Halioglobus japonicus: one gene and its partner. The protein of the gene in region 2 interacts with the protein of the main gene of each other region in a pairwise test. Links are inferred from orthologs where the notes say so. Each region holds a gene or a part of one and is shown on either strand. Other genes may lie near its edges. The genes, in order: trkA and ptsN.

What was found.
Region 1: the proteins of ptsN (region 2) and trkA interact in binary tests that used the Escherichia coli proteins (3 or more experiments, as listed by UniProt). The link is inferred for Halioglobus japonicus from one-to-one orthologs.

Annotation. Positions count from the first base shown.
Region 1 is NZ_CP019450.1:577,100-584,679, reverse strand. The notes cover bases 4,446-7,318. They hold trkA (Trk system potassium transporter TrkA), read right to left. Parts: upstream 6,633-7,318; coding sequence 5,259-6,632; downstream 4,446-5,258. Other genes in these bases: BST95_RS20275 (transcription antitermination factor NusB), read right to left, coding at 7,159-7,318; BST95_RS20280 (16S rRNA (cytosine(967)-C(5))-methyltransferase), read right to left, coding at 6,737-7,249; BST95_RS02790 (TrkH family potassium uptake protein), read right to left, coding at 4,446-5,258. In the rest of the region: glyS (glycine--tRNA ligase subunit beta), read right to left, coding at 1-1,031; glyQ (glycine--tRNA ligase subunit alpha), read right to left, coding at 1,028-1,981; BST95_RS02800 (lysophospholipid acyltransferase family protein), read left to right, coding at 2,075-2,968; co-chaperone DjlA, read left to right, coding at 2,999-3,793; more of BST95_RS02790, read right to left, coding at 3,810-4,445; more of BST95_RS20275, read right to left, coding at 7,319-7,580. UniProt on the Escherichia coli protein: Part of the constitutive potassium transport systems TrkG and TrkH. May regulate the transport activity of TrkG and TrkH systems. Binds to NAD(+) and NADH.
Region 2 is NZ_CP019450.1:3,761,481-3,769,052, reverse strand. Bases 2,789-5,653 are described here. They hold ptsN (PTS IIA-like nitrogen regulatory protein PtsN), read right to left. Parts: upstream 4,515-5,653; coding sequence 4,062-4,514; downstream 2,789-4,061. Other genes in these bases: hpf (ribosome hibernation-promoting factor, HPF/YfiA family), read right to left, coding at 4,523-4,810; rapZ (RNase adapter RapZ), read right to left, coding at 3,203-4,057; BST95_RS17715 (HPr family phosphocarrier protein), read right to left, coding at 2,932-3,201; mgtE (magnesium transporter), read right to left, coding at 2,789-2,839. Outside these bases: ribosome biogenesis factor YjgA, read right to left, coding at 973-1,494; more of mgtE, read right to left, coding at 1,487-2,788; lptB (LPS export ABC transporter ATP-binding protein), read right to left, coding at 6,588-7,313; lipopolysaccharide transport periplasmic protein LptA, read right to left, coding at 7,291-7,572. UniProt on the Escherichia coli protein: Seems to have a role in regulating nitrogen assimilation.

The DNA of each region.
Region 1 (7,580 bases), 3.2 Mb from region 2 along the record:
CGGCTTTCCAGTGTGTTCTTCTTATCCGTTTCGAAGAAGAAGGCAGCGTCGGCCAGGCGCGGACGAATGACTCGTTCGTTGCCTGCGATCACCTGTACCGGGTCGTTGCTCTCGATATTGGACAGGGTAATGAAGTTGGGTTTGAGCGCCCCGTCGGCGTCGACCAGATGGAAGTACTTCTGGTGCTCTTTCATGGAGGACACGAGCGCTTCGGCGGGCACTTCCAGGAAGCGTTCTTCGAAGGAGCCGGTGAGCGCCACCGGCCATTCCACCAGTCCTGTTACTTCATCCAGCAGGTCGGGGTCGATCACCGCAGTGGCGTTGAGCGCACTGGCTTCAACTTCTACCTGATCGCGAATCATTTGCTGGCGCTCGTCGAAGTTGGCGACCACGTAGGCAGCCTTCAGTGTGTCCACGTAGTCTTCCGGCCGCGCCAGGGTGATGTCGCCGCTGGAATGGAAGCGGTGGCCGCGGGTGACATTGCCTGTTGGCAAGCCCAGCACCTCGCCGTGATCGGCGTTGTCGCCCAGCATGGCGACGATCCAGTGCACAGGGCGCACGAATTCGACCCGGCTGGCGCCCCAGCGCATGCGCTTGGGAATCGGCAGGGCGGCGATGGACTCATTGATAATGTCGTTCAGACAGGATGAGGTCTCAATACCGGGCTCGGTTTTACGCAGGCCCAGGCGCACGCCTTTGGGCGTGTCGATTTCCGCCAGTGCCTCGGGTTCAACGCCCTGCTTGCGCGCAAAGCCAGCGGCCGCTGGCGTCCAGTTGCCGTCGGCGTCTTTGGCGCGGTCGGCTGGCGGTCCCAGCAGTTCGATGTCTTTGTCAGCACCCTTTGTCTGCACCCTGTCGATCAGTACCGCGAGGCGGCGGGGTGATGCAAACCACTGTACTTCGCCGTGTTCCAACTCGCGCTGGGCCAGCCCCATCACGATGCCGTCGCGAAATGCCAGCCCCAGGGATTTCAGTGCTTTAGGCGGCAGCTCTTCGGTGCCGAGCTCTATCAGCAGCGTCTCGGTAGTCATGCGCTTGCCTCCGCTTCAATACGATCGAGCACTTCCTTGCGAATGCCCTCCTCCGCCATGGGAAAGCCCAGGGCTGCACGGGCATCGAAATAGGCCTGGGCCACTTCCCGGGCGAGGGTCCGCACCCGCAGAATGAAGCGCTGGCGCTCGGTCACCGAAATGGCGTGGCGCGCATCCAGCAGGTTGAAGGTGTGGGATGCTTTCATGACCATTTCATAGGCAGGCAGCGGCAGGCTTTTCTCAACCAGCCGCAGCGCTTCTTTCTCACAGTGGTCGAAAAAGCCGAACAGTTGCTCGACGTCTGCTTCTTCGAAGTTATAGCGCGACATTTCCACTTCGTTCTGGTGGAACACATCGCCGTAAGTGACTTTGCCCGCAGGCCCGTCGGCCCACACCAGATCGTAAATGCTGTTAACGCCCTGCAGGTACATGGCGATGCGCTCAATACCGTAGGTAATTTCGCCGGTGACCGGGTAGCACTCAATACCGCCGGCCTGCTGGAAATAGGTGAACTGGGTCACTTCCATGCCGTTGAGCCAGACTTCCCAGCCAAGCCCCCAGGCGCCGAGGGTGGGCGATTCCCAGTTGTCTTCCACAAAGCGGATGTCGTGGATCGCGGTGTCGACGCCCAGGGCCGCCAGCGATTCCAGATACAGTTGCTGGAATTCGGCGGGCGATGGCTTCATGACGACCTGAAACTGGTAGTAGTGCTGCAGGCGGTTGGGGTTTTCACCGTAGCGGCCGTCGGTGGGGCGGCGGCTGGGCTGCACATAGGCGGCGTTCCAGCTTTCGGGGCCCACGGCGCGCAGGAAGGTTGCGGGGTGGAATGTACCTGCGCCAACTTCCATGTCCAGCGGCTGCAGGACGACGCAGCCCTGGTCGGCCCAGAACTGCTGCAGGTTCAAGATAATCTCTTGAAATGTAGGGATTTTTTCAGGCTGATTTGCCACGGGAATACCTGTGAGCGGGTGTCAAAAAGCCGGCTATTATACAGCCTCTTTTGTCGGCATAATACGCGCTTTGCCCGAAAGTGAAATTCTCCCATGAATGGCATTAAAGTGGCCCTGGTGAAACTGCTGCTGCACTTCTGTGCGCTGTTGCCCCTTGCCTGGGCGCGAGCTCTTGGCCGGTTGGCAGTATCGCTGTACTGGCCCTTTGGCGGCCGCAGCCGCAAAGTGACCGAGCGCAATATCGAACTCGCCTTCCCCGATCTCACCGCATCTGAACAGCAGGCGATGGCGCTGGCCAGCCTGCGCGAAACCGGTGCCCTGGCAGCGGAAATGGGCCATGTCTGGTTGCGCCCCTGGAACTATGTGCAGGGCTTGATGGTCAGTGTGGAGGGCGATGCGTTGATAACCGATGCCCAGGCACAGGGCCGCGGGGTAATTGTACTGGCCCCGCACCTGGGCAACTGGGAGATGATAGGCCTGCATGCGGGGACCCTGGGTAGCATGGTGTCGCTGTATGAACCGCCCAAATTGGAAGCGATTGGGCCGATGATTGAGAACGCCCGCCAGCGGGCCGGCGCCACGCTGGTGCCCACCGACAGTCGCGGCCTCGTGAAACTGTTGCGCAGCGTAAAGGGCGGCAAAATCTCCGGCATTCTTCCCGATCAGGCCCCGCGAGATCTGGCCTCCGGGGAGAATATTTCTTTTATGGGAATTGAGTGCTTCACGCCGACGCTCGCCAACAACATGATTCGGCGCACGGGGGCGCTGGCGGTATTTGGATTTGCCGAGCGAGTGCCAGGCGGATTTGCGCTGCGCTACTTCGCCGCAGAAGACGCCATCTACGATGAGGACAATGCCATTTCTCTGGCCGCGCTTAATCGGGGTGTCGAGAAATGCCTGCGCCACTGCGACACGCAGTACCAGTGGGAATACAAACGATTCCGGGTGCGGCCGAAGAACGGCCCCGGGGTATACGACGATTTATAGCAGCCTTCCAGGCAGCTGACAGGAACAACCATGTTTTACGGAAAACTGATTGGCGGTGTACTCGGCCTTCTGGTGCTGGGACCGCTAGGGCTGTTGATCGGCCTGTTCGTGGGCCACTTGTTCGACAAGGGCCTGTGGCAAACCCTGCGCTTTGCATCGCCTGAAAATATTGCCCGCATCAAGCAGAGCTTTTTCGAGTCCACTTTCCTGTTGTCCGGATACATGGCCAAAGCGGACGGCCATATCTCCCAGCAGGAAATCGATCACACGGAAATGGTGATCTCGCAAATGGGCCTGTCTGCGGAGCAGCGCAAGCGGGCGATTGAACTGTTTCGCGAGGGATCGGCTGCCAACTTTCAGCCCGAGCCCGTGATATCACGCTTTCTTGAAGCCACCGGTGGTCAGCAGCAGCTCAAGCAGACGCTGCTTTTCTTCCAGATTTCACTGGCCATGGCAGACCAGGCACTGGACGATGCCGAGCGCGATGCACTCAACCGCATTGCCACGCTGCTGGGGTTCACCCGCGCCCAGTTGGAGCAGATGTTGCGCATGGCCCAGGCGCAGGGTCACTTCCATGGGCACGGCGGTGCTGCGGGCCCCGAGCCCGGTACTACCCTGGAAGACGCCTACGAGGCGCTGGGTGTTAGCAAGGACGTGGACGACAAGAGCCTCAAGCGTGCCTATCGCAAACTGATGAGCGAAAACCACCCTGACAAACTGATCGCCCAGGGCGTGCCGGAAGACATGGTGAAAATGGCCACCGAAAAGTCGCAGGATATTCAGGCGGCCTACGAAATGATCAAGAAATCGCGCGGCATGAAATAAGCGCGCCAGCGCAGACTTAGACCCGCCAGAACATCGGGGTGAATAACACCAGCAGGGTAAAGACCTCAAGGCGGCCCAGCAGCATGGTAAAACACAGAATGGCTTTGGCGGTATCGGAAATCGACGAGTAGTTGGCCGCCACCTCACCCAGGCCCGGCCCCAGATTGTTTATGGCCGCTGCCACCGCTGAAAACGCGGTGGTAAAGTCCAGCCCGGTCGCCATTAACAGCAGCATGATGATAATAAAGCTCGTTGTGTATACCGCGAAGAAGCTCCATACCGCACTGACCACAGACGCTTCTACCCGACGCCTGCCGACCTTGAGCGGAATAATCGCATTGGGGTGAATCAGCTGTTTCATCTCGCGCACGCCCTGCTTGTAGATCAGCATGATGCGCATGGCCTTCATGCCACCGCCGGTTGAGCCTACACAGCCCCCCATAAACGAGAACATCAGCAGCATGACCGGCAAGAAGGAAGGCCAGTGGGCGAAGTCCTGGGTGGCGAAGCCGGTGGTGGTGGTAATGGAGATCGCCTGGAAAATGCCGTGGACAACGGCATCCGATGCAACCAGGACTTCACTGATAATCAGATAGGCGCAGGTGATTGCGACACAGATCAACAGTACGGCGGAGAAAAACCGGGTCTCGGAGTCCTTGCGGTAGGGGGCGATATTGCGGCGCCGCCAGAAGATAAAGTGCAGTCCGAAATTAATCGCTGAGATATACATAAACAGGCTGCATATCATCAGAATGGTATTACTCTCGAAGTAGCCCATGCTGGCGTCGTGGGTCGAAAAGCCACCAATGGCCACGGTGGACAGGGCGTGCGCGATGGCGTCGAACGCGGTCATACCGGCAGCCCAGTAACACACCGCGCAAACAATGGTCAGCGACACGTAAACAATGGCCAGCGCTTTGGCGGTTTCGGTAATGCGCGGCGTCAGCTTGCTGTCTTTGGAAGGCCCGGGTGTCTCAGCCTTGTAAAGCTGCATGCCACCAATGCCGAGCATCGGCAGTACTGCCACCGCCACCACGATAATCCCGATGCCGCCCATCCACTGCAGGAGCTGACGATAAATCAGAATTGACTGCGGCAGTGTATCCAGGCCGACGATAACCGTTGCACCGGTGGTGGTCAGGCCGGAAATAGATTCGAAAATCGCTTCGGTGGTACTCAGATGCAGGCTGTCGGTCAGTGCAAAGGGCAGCGCACCGAACAGGCCCAGTACGCTCCAGAACAGGGAGGTGATGAGAAAGCCATCGCGAATACGCAGCTCGTGTCGGGCGTTCATTACCGGGACCCAGATGGCGAGCCCGGCAAAAAAGGTGATCGACAGTGCCATCAGGAACCCGGTGGCAGTGTTGTCGTCGCTCAGTAGTGCCAGTAGCAATGGCACCAGCATGGTGCTCGAAAACAGCATGAGCAAAATGCCGAGAATGCGCATTGAGACCGAGAGGTGCATTCAGAAGAACCCGAAACCCACGGCAAACAATTTCTCTATCGCACTGATTTTGCGCCGGTCTACGAGGAATAGAATCACGTGGTCGTCCGTCTCGACTACCATGTGGCCATGGGCGATGAGCACTTCTTCGCCACGAACAATGGCGCCAATGGTTACGCCTTCCGGGAGCGGGATCTCGTCGAGGCGTCGACCTACCACTTTGCTCGAGTAGGCGTCGCCGTGGGCGGTGACTTCGATCGCTTCTGCGGCGCCGCGGCGCAGCGAATGCACGTTGCTGATGTCGCCGCGCCGCACATGTGTCAGCAGGCTGCCAATGGTGATCTGCTGGGGTGAAATCGCGATGTCGATTTCATCGCCCACCAGTTCGGCATAGGCGGCATTGGTAATCAGGGTGATGACTTTTTTGGCGCCCATACGCTTGGCCAGCATTGACATCATGATATTGGATTCGTCGTTGTTGGTGAGTGCGCAGAACACGTCGGTGGCTTCGATATTTTCCTGGTACAACAGCTGTGGCTCGGATGCGCTGCCGTTGAGCACAATGGTGTGCTTGAGTCGTTCCGATAACACCTTACAGCGGTCGTAGGATTGCTCGATGACCTTGACCTGATACTGGTCCTCGATGGACAGGGCCAGGGTGGCACCGATGTTGCCGCCGCCAGCAATCATCACCCGTTTGTAGGGTTTGTCGACTTTGCGCATCTCGGCCATGACTGCCCGAATATTTTCCCGGGCGGCAATGAAGAAGACTTCGTCGTCCGCCTCTACGACCGTCGTCCCCTCGGGCATGATGGCGCGGTCCTGGCGGAAGATCGCCGCCACCCGGGTGTCCACCTTGGGCATGTGGTTGCGAATTTCCTGCAACTCCTGACCGACGATTGGGCCACCGTGGTAAGCGCGCACCGCGACCAACTGCACTTTGCCCTCGGCAAAATCCAGCACCTGCAGCGCGCCGGGGTTGGCGATAAGCTGGCGAATATTCTTGGTGACCAGCTGTTCGGGGCCGATGATGACATCTACAGGGACGTGATCGCGGTTGAACAACTGGTCCTGGTGCGCGAGGTAATTGGGAGAGCGTACCCGGGAAATCTTGGTGGGCGTGTTGAACAGGGAGTGGGCGACCTGGCAGGCCATCATATTGATTTCGTCGGAGTTGGTGACGGCAATCAGCATGTCGGCATCTTCGGCGCCGGCTTTATACAGGGTGTTGGGGTGTGATGCGCCGCCGGTGACGGTGCCGATGTCAAGCCGGTCCTGCAGCGCGCGCAGTTTTCCGCTGTCAGTGTCGACGACAGTAATGTCGTTCTGTTCGTTGGCGAGGTGCTCGGCAAGCGTACCGCCAACCTGGCCTGCACCGAGAATAATAATTTTCATGTCGCGGACGGGGCCCCCCTGAATACGGGGAACAATAAAGAAAAGGGTCGCACAATGTAAGAGCCGCAAATGGCAATTTGCACATCAGGGCAGTGCGCGCCTGGTCAGCTTTTTTGCAGCAGCGTGTAGTAAAGCCCGTCGGGGCCGCCGGGGCTGGGTAGCAACTGGCGACCGTGCTGGGTGGGTTGCCCCCAGTCAACCGCAGGCGCTGCGGCGCTGGCGTCGCTGTGTCTCGCGAGAAACCGCGACACTGTGGCATCGTTTTCGCCACTCATAATGGAACAGGTGGCGTATACCAGCGTGCCCCCCTGACGCAGCAGTGGCCACAGCCCGTCCAGAATGTCTGATTGCTGTTCGCTGAAGCCGTCGATGTCCGTGGTGCGGCGCAGCGACTTCACGTCTGGGTGGCGGCGGATAACACCGGTGGCGGAACAGGGCGCGTCAACCAGAATGCGGTCAAAGGCCTGCTCGCCCAGGTTGGACGGTGGCTGGCGGCCGTCGCCCTCCAGCAGTTCGGCGCCCAGCTCTAATCGTTCGAGGTTTTCCTGAATACGCTGCAGGCGCAACGGGTCAACGTCCATGGCGGTGACGTCAGCGGCGGGCTCGAGCTCCAGCAAGTGCCCGGTTTTACCGCCCGGGCGGCACAGGCATCGAGGATGCGCTCGCCGGCGCGCGGCGCCACCAGCACTGCGGCCATTTGCGCTGCCTCGTCCTGGACACTGACATCCCCGAGTCCGAAGCCCGGCAGTTCGGCCACGTCCATGGGCTTGTCGAGGTAGACAGCGGCAGGGCTGTGTGCGCCCGCTCGGGCTGCGATGCCGGCTTTAACCAGCAAGGCGAGATAGTCCTCACGGCTGCCCCGGCTGAGGTTGATGCGCAGGGTCATGGGCGGTTGTTCGTTGTTGGCTGCGATGATGTCACCAGCCTGTTCGGGCCACTCCTGCATGA
Region 2 (7,572 bases):
AGGCAACTGCGCCACAGCTGCTGGAGATACCTGACATGCAGGTGGTGGTGTCGAATCTGGCGCGGGGTGAGGAAACTTTGGGTGAGTTCCAGTTCAGTCTGGCCTCCGAAGGCACGTCGGTGCACGCGCGCGATATTACCGGCGAGATCGCGGGACTGCGCTTATCCCCTGAGGCGCCTGCGCAGCTGCACTGGCGTCAGAATGAACAAACGGAACTTACTGCGCCGATGAGATTTAGCGACTTCGGCGACACCCTGGAGCAGTTTGATTACGGTCGCTTCCTGGAAACCGCCAGCGGTTCCCTGGAGATTGCGTTAACCTGGCCGGGCTCCCCCAGGCATTCTCGCTGGCAGAATCCGACGGGCGCATTGATATTGGTATGGGGCGTGGGCGTTTCCTCGAGACGCCTGCAGGCGCGACGGGCGCCTTGCGCCTGGTGAGTATTTTTAATCTGGCTGAAGTCGCGCGGCGTCTCAGCCTGACGCATATGTTTGAGTCGGGGGTGCCTTTCAATAGTTTGCAGGGGCAGATGAATCTCGCCAGTGGAACCCTGGAAGTACCCGCCATAGCCATAGAGGGCAGTTCCAGTCGGTTTGTGTTCAGCCTTGAGACCGACCTGGAAGCAGAGACCCTGGATGGCGAACTGGTGGCAACCCTGCCAGTGGCCAATAACCTGCCCTGGGTGGCTGCGCTAGCCGGCGGCCTGCCGGTGGCAGCGGGCGTCTTCGTGGTGTCGAAGGTATTCGAAAAGCAGGTTAATCGACTATCCAGCGGGGTTTACGCCATCGGTGGTACCTGGAGTGAGCCCAGCATTGAATTTGATCGCATTTTTGACGATGAAACACGGCGCCAGGTCGAAGCCCTGGTCGAGGCGGTGGACCCCAACAACGTGCCCGATCCCAACGAGACGGCGTTAATCGCCGTAGAGCCGGTGGCCCCCAATTCACCCATTGATGAGGGTTCTACTGCCGACTAGGCGTGCTCTTGAAGTTCACGCAGGTAGCGAAATAGCTTGCGGCTGGCCGCCGGTGGCTTATTGTTTTTCTTCTCGCGCTGCGCCTGTAGTACCAGCTGGCGCAGTTGCTGACGATCCGCGTCAGGCCACTTGGCCATGACCTTCTCTACGCCATTCACTCCTGCCGCGAGCACGTCATCGCGCAGGGCCTCGAGCTCGTGAAATTTCTCATTGGCAACTTTGGCCGGCTTGTGCAGGGCTTCAAGCGCGTTTTCAATCGGTGTGGGGTCAACGTCGCGCATCAGCTTGCCGATAAACTGCAGGTGTCGCTTGCGGGCGTTATTACTGCGGATATTGCGCGATTCCAGGATGGCTTCCATCAGCCGGTCATCCTCGATGGGAATGCGCGCCAGCTCCTTGTCCTTGAGGCGGGTGAGTTTCTCGCCCAGGGCTTGTAGGGCCAGCATCTGCCGCTTTATTTCGGTTTTGCTGGGGCCTTCTTCGAGTTCGTCGTCAAATTCTTCGGGATCGTCACGCATAAAATAGAGTCGCCAGGCCGAGGAAAGAGACAAAGCCCACTACATCGGTCACGGTGGTGAGAATGACACCGCCGGCGAGGGCGGGGTCGATATTCAGGCGCGATAATAACAGAGGGAGGGCTGCGCCGGTAAAGGCCGCGGTAATCAGGTTGATCACCATGGCAGCGGCGATGATAATGCCGATATCCCAGTCATCAAACCAGAGTGAGGCGGCAACTGCCACCACGGCCGCCCACAGCAGGCCATTAATCAGCCCGATACCAAGTTCGCGCACCAATAGCCAGTTCTGGTTGTTCTTCCCCACCTGACCGATCGCAATACCGCGAATGAGCACCGTCAGGGTCTGGGTGCCGGCGATGCCCCCCATAGAGGCCACAATGGGCATGAGCACCGCCAGGGCAACGACCTTCTCGATGGTGCCTTGAAACATGTTGATCGTGGAAGCGGCGATAAAGGCGGTGACAAGGTTGATGCCCAGCCACACTGCGCGTCGTGGCGCTGCCTTTGCCAGGGGCGCAAAGGTGTCTTCTTCTTCATCCAGACCAGCCATGGACATGAAGGAGTGGTCGGCGTCTTCCCGGATCACGTCAACCACGTCGTCAATGGTAATCCGGCCGAGCAGTTTGCCGCTCTCGTCGACCACCGGCGCGGACACCCAGTCATTGCGCTCAAACAGGCGGGCCACCTCATCGTCGGGCGTGTCGACGGGGATAGGGTCGATGTCGGTGACCATCATTTCGCGCACAGTGGCCGAGGGGTCAGAAACCAACAGCGTCCGCAGGGGCAGCAGGCCGATATATTGATCGGTGCGGTTGACTACGATGAGGTTGTCGGTCATCTCCGGGATCTCATCGTGGCGACGCAGGTAGCGCAGAACAACGTCGAGCGTCAGGCGGGCACGAATGGTAATGGTGTCCGTGTTCATCAGGCCGCCGGCGATATCGTCGGGGTAGTGCATTACCTGCTCGAGGCGAGCACGGTCCTGATGGTCCATGGCAGTGAGGACTTCGCGGGTTACCCGGTCCGGCAGCTGCTGGAGAATGTCGGCGATATCGTCGTCTTCCAGGCCCTCGGTAATGGTGGCAACCTCAGCTGCGTCCATGCGAGACAGGAAGTGCGCCTGCAAGTCATCCGACAGCTCACCGAGCACTTCACCTTCGACCTCGACGTCGACCATTTTCCAGAGAATGTGGCGGAACTTTGGCGGAGAGGATTCCAGTAAATGGGCGATGTCGGCGGGGAGGAGGCCGTTCAGCATACGCCGCACGTCAACCATGGCGCCGCTGTCGAGCGCCAGGGTCAACCTGTCGAGGGTAGCCTGTGATTTGGCCAAGTTATGGGGCATGCCCGCACTCCCTATGTGGTCCGCGACTGCGCGGTATCCGGAAAATTATCCGGCAAAGCGCCGTATTCAACAACGGGATTAGTTACGCGGCGTTATTCGGCTTCGTCAAAACGATTGGCGATAAGCGCGGTAATGGCTTCCAGCGCCTGCTGCTCATCGCGGCCGTCGATGCGTAAATCCAGCACCGTGCCCTTGCCTGCAGCGAGCATCATGACAGACATGATGCTTTTGGCGTCGACCATATTGCCGTCGCTGCCTGCTTCAATGGAGCTCGAGAATGCCGATGTGCAGCCCACAAGCTTTGCTGCCGCCCTGGCGTGCAGGCCGAGCTTGTTGATGATGGTCACCTGGGTTTCTATCACCTTACTGCAATTCCCTGTGGCGTAAGTGTATGGCTGGAAACTGCTCCTGATAGTGCCGGAACAGGCGGTCAGCCAAATATACTGAACGATGTTGACCGCCGGTACAACCCAGCGCAATTGTCATGTAGCTGCGGTTGCTGTCCCGGTAGCGAGGCAACCAATTGTCCAGGTAGGTCCTGATGTCGTTGAACAGTTCATCCGTGAGCGACTGGGCTTCGAGAAATTCACGCACTTGTGAGTCGAGCCCGGTCATGAGTCGCAATTCCTTTACCCAGTGCGGGTTGGGTAGCATGCGCACATCAAAAACCAGATCGGCATCAGCGGGGACGCCGCGTTTAAAGCCGAAGGATTGTACGAGTACTGACATGCTACCGCTGGCTGCGCCCAGCAGCCGTTGTTTGATCGCATCGCGCAGTTCGTAAATGGTCATCTGGCTGGTATCCAGCACCAGTGATGCGGCGCTGGAAATAGACTCCAGCAGTTGCCATTCGCGCTCGATAGCCTCGGGCAGTGCCAGGGCCTCAGAGGTCAGCGGGTGCTTGCGCCGGGTCTCGCTGAAGCGTTTGATGAGGGTGGCTTCCTGGGCGTCGAGAAACAGAATCTCGGTGCTTACCGAGGCGGGCAGCGATTCCAGAATAGCGCTGAAGTTGGCGAGATCCTTCCACGCATTGCGAGCGTCGATACACACGGCGGTGCCGCGAAAATGGGTGAAGTGGTCGCCGCGGGTTTCCTCTACCAGCGCAGGGAGTAGGGAGCAGGGCAGATTATCAATACAGTAGTAGCCTTCATCTTCGAGCTGATGCAGGGCAGTACTTTTGCCCGAGCCCGACCGGCCACTGATGATAATAAGCTGCATTGCGCTATCCTGTGGCCAGATCGTAAAGGGCCGCGGTGTTGTCGGCCTGGCGCAGGCGCTGACAGAACTCGGCGTCGCTGAATTTGCGGGCGATATGCGCCAGCGTATCCAGATGCTGCTGGTGCGCTTCACTGGGCACCAGTAACGCGAAGACCAGATCGACCTGACGGCCGTCCGGTGCGTCGTAGTCAATGGGCTCAGCGAGCGTGATCAGCGTACCCAGTGGCTGGGTGCAGTTGTCAATGCGGCTATGGGGAATGGCAATGCCGGCACCGAGACCGGTGCTTCCCAGCTTTTCGCGAGCGATGAACTGGGCGAAAATTTCGTCGTAACTGAGTGAGAGTTGGTCCTCGCTGATAATGCGGGCGATGGTTTCGAAAAGTCTCTTTTTGCTGACTCCGGGCACCTGGCAGGCAGTGCGCTCCGGAGTCAGGAGATTATCCAGCGGTTGTTGCATGGCTGGGTTTAGTGTCCTCTGGTTTTTTCCTTGTGTTTAATAAGCTGGCGGTCAAGCTTGTCCGCCAGGGCGTCAATCGCGGCATACATGTCCTCGGACTCCGCATGGGCGAAAATGTCAGCCCCTGATATGTGTACGTTGGCTTCTGCTTTCTGAACCATTTTCTCCACGATCAGCGTGACCTGGGTGTTGGTGATCTGATCAAAATGTCGCTGCAGTCGTTCAAATTTACTCTCGACATACTCCCGCAGGGCTGAGGTGACCTCTACGTGGTGTCCGCTGACATTCAGTTGCATACACTTGCTCCTTCTTCTGATGAATCCAGGCGGTGGCCCGGAACCGGCAGTACCGGATTTAATCCTCTGAAGTAAAGTCTAGACCAAGCCATGGCCGGCGCGTAACTTTTTCCCGCAGGTAGCCCGCCGTCATCTAGACCAACCTCTTGCGTTCGTTCGACGGAGGAATCAGCAGGGTGTCGCGATACTTGGCGATGGTGCGCCTGGCGACTTTAATCCCCTGTTCCTCCAGCAGCTGGGTGATCTTATTATCACTCAGTGGTTTGCGCGGATTCTCAGCCGCGACCAGTTTTTTGATAAGTGCTCGAATAGCGGTGGAGGAGCATTCTCCCCCGGCCGTCGTGGCCACATGACTGGAGAAGAAGTACTTCAATTCGAAAATGCCGCGAGGTGTGTGCATGTACTTCTGGGTGGTGACCCGGGATATTGTTGACTCGTGCATTTCCACTGCCTCGGCGATATCGTGCAGCACCAGTGGCTTCATGGCTTCTTCGCCATATTCCAGAAAATTGCGCTGATGTTCGACAATTTTGGTGGCAACTTTCATCAGGGTTTCGTTGCGACTCTGCAGGCTCTTCAAAAACCAGCGCGCTTCCTGCAGGTTGTCCTTGAGATAAGTGTTGTCTGCACTGTTATCGGCGCGCTTGATGAGGCTGGCATACTCCGCGTTGATACGCAGTCGCGGGGCGATGTCCGGGTTGAGTTCCACCAGCCAGCGGCCGTCTTTCTTGCTCACAAATACATCCGGAACAACGTATTCGACTTCGCTCGGAGCGAAGGTTTCCCCGGGGTTGGGGTCCAGGGTCTGAATCAGCCCCAACACGTCTTTCAGTTGCTCTTCCTTCAGTCGTGTGCGGCGCATGATCTGGCTGAAATCGCCGCTGGCGAGTTGACCGAGATGGCGATTCAGTATTTGCCGGGCTTGCTCAAGGTAGGGGGTGTCAGCCGGTAGCTGCTGTAGCTGTACCAGAAGACACTCCTGCAAGTCGCGCGTGCAAACCCCGGCAGGCTCGAACTGCTGCAGCATATGCAGCACTGCGACAACCTCGTCCTCATCGATCTCCAGTTCATGCCCCTGCAGCGACTGATGGATGTCTTCAACACTTAACATCAGTCGCCCGTTGTCGTCCGTGGCATCGATAATCGCAAGCGCGATCACTCGGTCGGTGTCCGATAGCCGGCTCAGGCCAAGCTGCCATAGCAGATGCTCCTGCAGCGACTGGCGCGCACCGCCGCGGGTTTCAAAGTCGCTGCCGGGAACGTCCTCGGGAGGGGGTGGCGGGGCTGAGCCGGAGGGCAGTAGGTCCTCCCACTGGGTGTCTACGGGTAGGTCGTCCGGCAGGGTCGCCGAAGCGGTATCCTGGGGAGTGTTTTCCCCTGCGGTAGCGGTTTGCTCCAGGTTTTCGAGGGGGCCGTCGTGGCTGGGGGTGCTATCGGTGTCAGGGGGCTGTCTACCGGCCCCGGCTCGTCTTCGCCGGCTTCCAGCAGGGGGTTGTTATCCAGCGCCTGTTGAATTTCCTGTTGTAAATCCACGGTCGACAGCTGCAGCAGGCGTATTGCCTGTTGCAATTGGGGGTCATGGTCAGCTGCTGGCCCAGCTTTAACTGCAGCGATTGTTTCATGAGTGGATTTTGCGCCCTCAGGTGCACTTCGAGAGGTGCACTTCGAGAGGTGCACCGCTATACAACGAGAAGAAGTTTAGCTCCCCTCTGACGGGGGTGGCAAGGTTGTGGCGCGAAATTTGCTTGTTGACATGTGCCCCCAAAAGGGACAAGGGCTATAGCGAGAATTGTTCGCCCAGATAGATGTCGCGAACGCGCTGGTTGGACAGCACATCATTGGCGGTGCCAGAGGCGATAATATGCCCCTCGCCGACAATAAAGGCCTTTTCGCAGATATCGAGGGTATCCCTGACGTTGTGGTCGGTAATCAGTACGCCGATACCGCGGTCACGCAGATGCGTAATAATGTGCTTGATGTCATTCACAGAAATCGGATCGACGCCGGCGAAGGGTTCATCGAGCAGGATGAAGTCGGGCTCGGTGGCCAGGGCTCTGGCGATTTCAATGCGTCGCCGCTCGCCGCCGGACAAGGCCTGCCCGAGGCTGTCCCGTAAATGCTGGACATTAAACTCCTCGAGCAGCTGGTCGCAGCGCTCCCGGCGCTGGGCCCGGTTGAGGTCCGGCCGGGTTTCCAGGATAGACATAATGTTGTCGGTGACGGTGAGCTTGCGGAAAATGGACGCTTCCTGGGGCAGATAACCGATGCCGTGGCGGGCCCGCTCGTGCATTGAGAGTGGGGTAATGTCGTTGCCGTTGAGCTCGATGCTGCCCCGATCGGCCTTGACGATTCCAATGATCATGTAGAAGCAGGTCGTTTTGCCGGCGCCATTGGGGCCCAATAAGCCCACCACCTGGCCGCTCTCCAGTTGGATGGAAACGTCCTGTACAACCTCGCGGCCCTTATACGCCTTGGCCAGATTACTTGCGATCAGTGTTGCCACTGGCTTCCTTTTCCTTTTGTACCGCGGTCGCTTCGATCACGACCTGTACGCGGCTGTCTTCACGGTTTTTGTCGGAGTCCGCCCGTACCAATTGTTCGGTGATAAAGTAATCGATGCTGTCGCCGGTCACGGTCGAACCTTCCTGCTCGATGCTGGCGTTATCGCGCAGCTGCACCCGATCTTCACTCTTGTGATACTCGATCACGTTGGCACGGGCTTTGATCAGACCCTTGTCGGGTTCCGGTTGCTGCTGCATGTG